Regions from separate parts of the Serinicoccus shuyuelongi genome, predicted to be linked through region 1. Evidence: predicted binding sites of a transcription regulator. Region 1 holds the regulator's gene; the other holds the start of a gene.
The links. Region 1 encodes LexA, which represses DNA repair genes until DNA is damaged. Its sites were predicted from a motif close to TCGAACANNTGTTCGA; they were not measured.
Positions count from the first base shown of each region.

Region 2: a site for LexA is predicted at 2,408-2,423, ahead of ruvC (crossover junction endodeoxyribonuclease RuvC). Genes of this name have one in related genera too.

Region 1 covers NZ_JBJFZU010000005.1:12,846-17,033, forward strand. Annotated here, with positions in the region: gene ACI3EY_RS07755 (glycoside hydrolase family 65 protein) at 1-704, shown strand, start outside; gene ACI3EY_RS07760 (hypothetical protein) at 779-1,414, shown strand; gene ACI3EY_RS07765 (LysM peptidoglycan-binding domain-containing protein) at 1,422-1,808, opposite strand; gene lexA (transcriptional repressor LexA) at 2,069-2,788, shown strand; gene ACI3EY_RS07775 (PRC-barrel domain-containing protein) at 2,855-3,217, opposite strand; gene ACI3EY_RS07780 (Sir2 family NAD-dependent protein deacetylase) at 3,273-4,178, opposite strand; gene ACI3EY_RS07785 (sensor histidine kinase) at 4,175-4,188, opposite strand, start outside.
Region 2 covers NZ_JBJFZU010000004.1:73,325-77,512, forward strand. Annotated here, with positions in the region: gene ruvB (Holliday junction branch migration DNA helicase RuvB) at 1-1,118, opposite strand, end outside; gene ruvA (Holliday junction branch migration protein RuvA) at 1,115-1,720, opposite strand; gene ruvC (crossover junction endodeoxyribonuclease RuvC) at 1,717-2,370, opposite strand; gene ACI3EY_RS06665 (YebC/PmpR family DNA-binding transcriptional regulator) at 2,520-3,287, opposite strand; gene ACI3EY_RS06670 (cell wall-binding repeat-containing protein) at 3,563-4,188, shown strand, end outside.

The DNA of each region.
Region 1 (4,188 bases):
AGCAGGCCGACGTCGTGCTGGCGCTCTACCTCGCCGGGGACGCCTTCACGGCCGAGCAGAAGCTGGCCGATTTCGACTACTACGACCCGATCACCACCGGGGACTCCACCCTGTCCGCGGTGGTCCAGTCGATCGTCGCGGCCGAGGTCGGTTACCACGACCTGGCGCTGCGCTACTTCTACGCCGGCCTCTTCGTCGACCTCGCGGACGGTCACGGCAACGCCTCCGACGGGGTGCACGTCGCCTCCACCGGTGGGGTGTGGAGCGCCCTGGTCGCGGGCTTCGGCGGGATGCGTGACCACGACGGGGAGCTGACGCTCGACCCGCGGCTCCCGGACTCCTGGACCGGGATCACCTGGCGTATGCGCTGGCATGGGTCCCGGCTGCGCGTCACCGTCGGACAGCAGGCGGTGCTGCTCGCGGTCGAGGTCGGTGGACCCGTCGACCTGAGCGTGCGGGGCAGCACGGTCCATGTCGGCAGCGAGGAGGTGCGGGTGGAGCTCGACGGGCACGGGCCCCGGCGCGCAGGCGGCCCGCGGGCGCCCGCGGTGGCCAGCGGCATACCCACCCACCGGTCCGCGGACGGCGCGTCCCGCAGCGGCGTGGTCCCGCACAGCTGGTCCGCGACCGACGGGGCCGAGGACGGCCCCTCGGCACCGGTGAACCGGCCCCACACCGAGGACCCGCCGACGGCCCACCCCTGAGGATGAGGTGCCGCTGACGGTCGGCGCCCCGCGTCCGGCTTGGCCCGTGCGGGGCGCTGTGGTCGGATGGGGGCATGACTGACCCGACCGACATGCCGTTCCAGGGGGACTCCGACCAGCCTCGCGAGTCGATCTACGAGGGTCGGCGGCCGAAGAAGGACACGGGCTCGCAGCACGGCACGGACCCGGCGGCGGACGGTTCGGCCCCTCGCCCGGGGCCCTCCACCACCCGACTGGGGATGCTGGCGGACCCGGAGGAGACGGAGACCGACATCCTGGCGGCGCGCGTCGCGGGACCGCACGACCAGGAGGGGATGACCGCGCTCTGGCGGGCCACCATGGACCTGGGTCACTGGTGGTTCGTCGCGGTCGGCGAGCCCGGTGCGGAGTCTCCCGCAGCGGCCCAGATCGACGACCAGCTGATGCTGCTCACGTTCACCAGCGCGGAGCGGGCCCGGCACTTCGCCGTGCAGAACGAGATGATCGGCGCGGACGAGGACCTACGGGCGATCGCCCTGGCACCCGCCGAGGTGGTCGACTCGGCTCAGACCTACAGCGAGGCCGGCATCGGCGGGTTGATGTTCGACCCGCATCTCGCGGGCTACTTCATGCCCTCCGAGCAGCTGCCCGTCGTGTGGGACGCGCTGGGCGGCGACGTGGACGGGGACTCGGACACACCGGTGGACGCGCCGCGCCCGTCCGGCTCCTGACAACCGGTCAGCGACCGGGGATGACGAGTTCCTGACCCACGGCGATCGAGGTACCGCTCAGGCGGTTCGCCTGCTGGATGTCGGCGATCGCCTGGCTGAGCGGCAGTCCGGGCAGGTGCTCCTGCGCGACCTGCGAGAGCGTGGTGCCCGGTTCCACGACGACGGAGGACGCCGCGCTCGCCGGGCCCATGACGCCGACGCTGAAGAGCGTCGCCGCGAGCACGGCCACCGCCAGCGCGACCGTGGCCGTGATCGCCAACCGACCGCGCCGGGTCAGGTGGAGCGAGGACGTCCCGGCCGGGGACGTGGCGACCACCCTGCGGGTGGACGTGCTCCATCCGCGCCCGACCTCGGGCAGCGGGACGGAGATGAAGCTCGCGGTGGCAGTGCTCATGCTGATCACCTTCCTCGTGGCGGTGCTCACCGGACAGCTGTCCGATAGCACGTCTGTTCCATGTGTAGCACACCCGTACGATGCATGTCGACACGCGGGCCGAACAGGTGTTTGCCTCCGGTGTCGTGCCCCCGTAGGCTGTATTCATGTCAGGGACTCAACCACCCGCCACTGACATACCCTCTGACCAGGGACGATGCCTCAGCACCGGACCGCACGAGGGACGCCGAGGGTGGGACCCGAGCAAGGGGATGGAGAGCATGGCCACGATCCACGAGATGCCGGACCGGGACGGCGGCGCGGCGCTGACGAACCGGCAACGCCGTGTGCTGGACGTCATCCGGGACGCGATCGACCACCGCGGCTACCCGCCGAGCCTGCGTGAGATCGGGGACGCGGTCGGACTGACCTCACCGAGCTCGGTCGCGCACCAGCTGAAGATGCTGGAGCGCAAGGGCTTCCTCCGCCGCGACCCGCACCGTCCGCGCGCCATCGAGGTCGTGCACCCCGGCGGCGAAGGCCCCGGTTACCGCCGCGGTGACGGCGAGGGTGCGACCGCGCCGGATGCCGGCTTCGACGAGACCGGGATCGGCGACGACCGCCCCCGCCCCTCCTACGTCCCGCTGGTCGGCAGGATCGCGGCGGGTGGCCCGATCCTGGCCGAGGAGGCCGTGGAGGACGTCTTCCCCCTCCCCCGTCAGCTGGTCGGGGACGGCGAGCTCTTCCTGCTGAAGGTGGTCGGCGACTCCATGGTGGACGCCGCCATCTGCGACGGGGACTGGGTCGTGGTACGCCGGCAGCCGACCGCGGTCAACGGGGAGATCGTCGCGGCGATGCTGGACAACGAGGCCACCGTCAAGACCTACCGCCACCGGGACGGCAAGACCTGGCTGATCCCGCACAACCCGGCCTACGAGCCGATCGACGGTGACCACGCCGTGATCCTCGGCAAGGTGACGGCGGTCCTGCGCCGCGTCTGAGCGGCTCCACGATCGCGGCGCCCGTCCCGGCCCCTCCATCCTCTGGCCGGGGCGGGCGTCGTCGCGTCATGCCGAGGGGGCCGGCCCCTCCTCCACGGCGTAGTAGTCGTAGAGCTCCTCCTCCTCGTCCTCGTTGAGGTGCCCGTCGCACGCGATCTCCGGCGCCCCCTTGAGCATCTCCACCGGGTAGGGCACCCGCACCTGTCGGTCCTCGACGACGGCGTTGGCGACCGGGCAGAAGATCTTCCGGCCGCCGAGCAAGCCGGTGCGCACCGTGATCCAGGCCGGTTCCCCGGTGCCGTTGTCCAGGTAGACCTGGTCGAGCCGGCCCACCTTGTGACCGTCCTGGTCCACGACCTCGGCGTCGTACAGCTCGCCGAGCTGCTCGTAGCTGACCACGACGACCTCCTCGTCCGTCTCGTCCTGCACGTGGGCGACCCGGACCGTGCGGTCCCCCGGCCCCGGCCGGGTGGTCGCCGTCAGCCTAGCGACCCAGGTCCGTGACCAGCCGACCCAGGACGTCCCCGACGAGGGCGTCGAGCTGCACGGTGGCCTCGGCGTCCCCCCGGGTGGGACCGCGGGTCACGACCACCACGGGTATGCCCTCCCGCGCCGCCCGCCGCACGAACCGGTAGCCGCTCATCACCCGCAGCGAGGACCCGAGCACGAGCAGGCACCGGGCCTCGTGCACCAGCTCGAAGGCCACCTCGACCAGCTCGCGCGGCACCGAGCCGCCGAAGAAGACCACGTCCGGCTTGAGCCGGTCGCCACCGCAGACCGAGCACCTGGGCGTGCGGAAACCCGCCACCAGGTCCTCGGGCAGGGCGACGTCACCGTCGGGACGGACCTCGCCGGCGGTGTCCACGTGGGCCAGGAAGCCCGGGTTCGCGACGTCCAGCCACTCGTGCACCTGCCCGCGTCCGGTGGGCTCCCCGCAGTCGAGACAGACCACCCGGGTCAGGGTGCCGTGCAGCTCGAGCACCCGTCGACAGCCGGCCTGCTGGTGCAGCCCGTCCACGTTCTGGGTGATCACGTGGCTCAGCAGCCCGGCCGCCTCGAGGTCGGCGACGGCGCGGTGCGCCGCGTTGGGGCTGGCCCCGGCGAACCTGCTCCAGCCCGCGTAGGCACGGGCCCAGTAGCGCTGGCGCGCCTCCGCGGAGGTGACGAAGTCGCCGTGCTGCATCGGGGTCACCCGCCGGGTGCCATCCGGTCCCCGGTAGTCCGGGATCCCGCTCGCGGTGGACATCCCCGCCCCGGTCAGCGCCACCACCGCGCCACCGGCGAGCAGGTCACGGGCCCGCTGGTACCGGTCCTCGTCGATCCGGGTCGGGGGCGGCATCGTCAGGGACAGGTCCATCGGGCCGACCCGTGCCGGCTGCTGCCCGCTCACGGCGCACCAC
Region 2 (4,188 bases), on a different contig from region 1:
TCGTCGTCGGGACCCAGCCGGGTGCTCCCGGAGCCGGGCACCCCGGCGCCCCCACCCGTCGGGTCCACGACACCCCGCGGCGGGGTCAACCCGAGGTGCTGCCACGCGGCCGGGCTGGCCGCACGCCCCCGTGGGGTCCGGATCATGAAGCCCTCGCGGACCAGGTACGGCTCGGCGACGGTCTCCACCGTGTCCGGCTCCTCGCCGACGGCCACCGCCAGCGTGGACAGCCCCACCGGGCCGCCACCGAAACGGGTACACAGCGCCTCCAGCACCGCCCGGTCGAGGCGGTCCAGACCCAGCTGGTCGACGTCGAAGAGCGCCAGGGCCTGACGGGCGGCCGGTTCGTCGACGATGTTCTGGCCGTGCACCTGGGCCCAGTCGCGCACCCGCCGGAGCAGCCGGTTGGCGATCCGTGGCGTCCCCCGGGACCGGCTCGCGATCTGCACGATCCCCGGCTCGTCGGCCGCGATCTCCAGCAGCTCGGCGTTGCGGTGCAGGATCGTCACCAGGTCGGCCGTCGCGTAGTAGTCGAGGTGCCCGGTGAAGCCGAAACGGTCCCGCAGCGGCGCGGGCAGCAGGCCTGCCCGGGTGGTGGCCCCGACCACGGTGAACGGGGGCAGCTCCAGCGGGATCGCGGTGGCACCCGGCCCCTTGCCGACGATCACGTCCACCCGGAAGTCCTCCATCGCCAGGTAGAGCATCTCCTCGGCGGGTCGGGACATCCGGTGGATCTCGTCCAGGAACAGCACCTCCCCCTCGACCAGCGAGGAGAGCACCGCCGCGAGGTCTCCCGCGTGCTGGATCGCCGGGCCGCTGGTGATCCGGATGGGCTGCTCCAGCTCACCGGCGATGATCATCGCCAGGGTGGTCTTCCCCAGACCGGGCGGGCCGGAGAGCAGCACGTGGTCCGGCGGGGCGCCCCGGCGACGGGCCGCCTCCAGCACCAGCCCGAGCTGGTCCCGCACCCGATGCTGTCCCGGAAACTCCGCCAGCCGGCGCGGCCGCAGGGCCGCCTCGATGCGCCGCTCGTCGTCGGTGCCGGCCGGGTCCACCACCCGCCCGGGCGTCTCCTCCGGCAGGTCGACCTCGCTGGAGCCGTCCTCGTACGGGGTCACCGGCCGAGCTCCCGCAGCGTCGCCCGGAGCAGCGCGGCGACGTCGGTCGGCGCACCGTCCTCGGCGACGGCGGCCAGGGCCGTGTCGGCCTGCTTCGTCGTCCAGCCCAGGCCCTGCAGCGCGTCACGGACCTGCCCGGTGACCGCGTCGGAGCCGGACGTCCCGGTGCTGGAGGTGCCGGGGGCGGTCGGGTCAAGGCCCACCGCCAGGATCTTGTCCTTGAGCTCGAGGACGAGCCGTTCGGCCGACTTGCGGCCGATGCCGGGCACCTTGGTCAGGGCCACCAGGTCGCCGTGCGCCAGGGCGCTGCGCACCGCGTCGGGGGTGTGCACGGCCAGCATCGCCATCGCCAGCCGTGGCCCCACCCCGCTGACCGTCTGCAGCTGCTCGAAGAGCGCCTTGGCGGCGGTGTCGGCGAACCCGTAGAGCGTCAACGACTCCTCCCGCACCACCAGCGTCGACTCCAGGGTCACGTCCTGGCCGACCCGGGCGTCCGCGGCGGTGGCGGGGGTGGTGTGCAGCAGCAGCCCGACCCCACCGACCTCGACGACGAGGTGGTCGAGGCCGACGTGGCGGACCGGTCCGCGGACAGAGGCGATCACGGGCTGGTCCTCCTGGGGGTGGTGGTGGTGCGACTGGCGCGGGAGAGGGCGGAGCGGGCCGCGGTGCGGTGCTGCGCGTGCAGCTGGGCCAGCCGGTTGGGGGCGGCCCGGGCTGCCTCCTGCTCCGCCTCCTGGATGCGGTTCGAGGACCCGGCCGCGCCCTCGAGCAGGGCCTCGGCACCGCCCCGCCACAGGTGGCAGATGGCCAGCGCCAGGGCGTCGGCGGCATCGGCGGGGCGGGGCGCCTCCTCCAGCGCCAGGATGCGCGTCACCATCCTGGTCACCTGGCCCTTGTCGGCGCGGCCGTTCCCGGTGACGGCGGCCTTCACCTCCGAGGGGGTGTGCATCGCCAGGCTCAGCCCCAGCCGGGCGGCCGCGAGCATCGGGACCGCAGAGGCCTGGGCGACGCCCATGATGCTGCTGTTCCTGGTGCTGGCGAAGACCCGCTCGACCGCGACCGCGTCCGGACGGGTCCGGGCGATCCACTCGTCGATCTCGGTCTGCAGGGTGAGCAGCCGCTCCTGCGGCTCGTCCGTGGAGGGGGTGCGCACGACACCCACCTCGATCAGCCGCAGTCGCCGACCCGGCAGCCCCTCGACGACACCGAGACCGCACCGGGTCAGGCCGGGGTCGACGCCGAGCACGCGCATGGGTCGTTCCTCCCGGGCGGCAGGTGATGGACGGTCGTCGGACAGATGTTCGGACCTCACGCTACCCACCGGAGCCCGCCCGGCCCCGGCGCGACACGCACCCACCCGCACCGGGCGTCCCGTCGTGCCGGACCGGGCGTCCCGTCGTGTCAGTCCTCGTCGAGCTCGGCCAGCACCTCGTCCGAGATGTCGGCGTTGGAGTAGACGTTCTGCACGTCGTCGCAGTCCTCGAGCGCGTCCACGACGCGGATCACCTTGCGCGCCCCGTCGGCGTCCAGCGGCACCTGCATGCTCGGCACGAAGGTCACCTCGGCGGAGTCGTAGTCGACACCGGCGCCCTGCAGGGCGGTGCGGACCGCGACCACGTCACCGGCCTCGGAGAGGATCTCGAAGGAGTCGCCCAGGTCCTCGACCGCGTCGGCCCCGGACTCCAGCACCGTCTCCAGCAGCGAGTCCTCGGTGGCCTGGCCACCCTCCTGCTCCTTGGGGACGACCACCTGCCCCTTGCGCTCGAAGAGGTAGGCCACCGACCCGCTGTCCGCCATCGACCCGCCGTTGCGGCTGAGCGCGGTGCGGACCTCCATCACGGCCCGGTTCTTGTTGTCGGTCAGGCACTCGATGTAGAGGGCGACCCCGCCCGGGGCATACCCCTCGTAGACCAGCGCCTCGTAGCTGGCGCCGCCGGCCTCGGCACCCGAGCCGCGCTTGACCGCACGGTCGATGTTGTCGTTGGGCACCGAGCTCTTCTTCGCCTTCTGGACCGCGTCGAAGAGCGTCGGGTTCCCGGCCATGTCCCCGCCCCCCGTGCGGGCCGCGACCTCGATGTTCTTGATCAGCTTCGCGAACAGCTTCGCGCGCTTGGCGTCGATCGCCGCCTTCTTGTGCTTCGTCGTCGCCCACTTGGAGTGACCGCTCATCGATGTCCTACCTTCGTCGTCTCGGTGGCGCCGCGGCGCCGCACGTCACGGGTGTCCGGCCCTCGCGGCACCGCACAGGCCCTGCGGGGCCGGGTCGCCGGCCAGGTCGGCCCAGGCTACCGCGCCCCTCCCCCGGGCCCCGAACCTCTTTTACCCCACCTTGACCAATAGCCACATACGATATGCCTGTCGAGCCGTCCCCTCGACCCATTCTTCTTCTGGAGCCCATCGTGCGACGCCGCTTTCTTGCTGCCATTCTTCTTGCCGTTCTCGGGGTGACCTCCGGGCTTCCGGTCGCAGCCCAGCCGTTGTCCCCCGAGGCCGACGAGGCGCAGGTCCCCTTCACCCAGACCACCGAGGCCGCCCCGCCCGCCCAGAGCCTGGAGGAGCTGGGCGAGGAGGTCGTGGTGACCGACGCCACCGGCCTCCCCGCGCCGCAGCCGGGAGCGGAGGCATACCCGGTCCCGGCGGACGGGATCTACCGGGTCACCGGCGGCGGGTTCGGGCACCGGATCGGGATGTCCCAGTGGGGAGCGCACGGCGCCGGGCTGCAGGGCCGCACGCACGAGCAGATCCTCGCCTTCTACTACCCTGGAACGCGCGTCGAGACCCGTCCGAACCGCACCCTGCGGGTCGGCATCACCATCGACAACGACGGCACCACCCAGGTCTCGCACCGCACCGGGCTGCGGGTGGGAGCGGCCCCGGGCGGCACGACCTACGCGCTCCCGGAGGGCCGCAGCCAGTGGCGCGTCCGGGCCACCGGGTCCGCGGCCACCTCCTGCGTCCTGGAGGGCTACAACGGCAGCAGCTGGTCGGCCCACTGGCCCTCGGGACTCTCCCGCCGGTGCCCGATCACCTTCAGCTCACCCGGCGAGGGCACCGTCGACCTGCGGCTGCC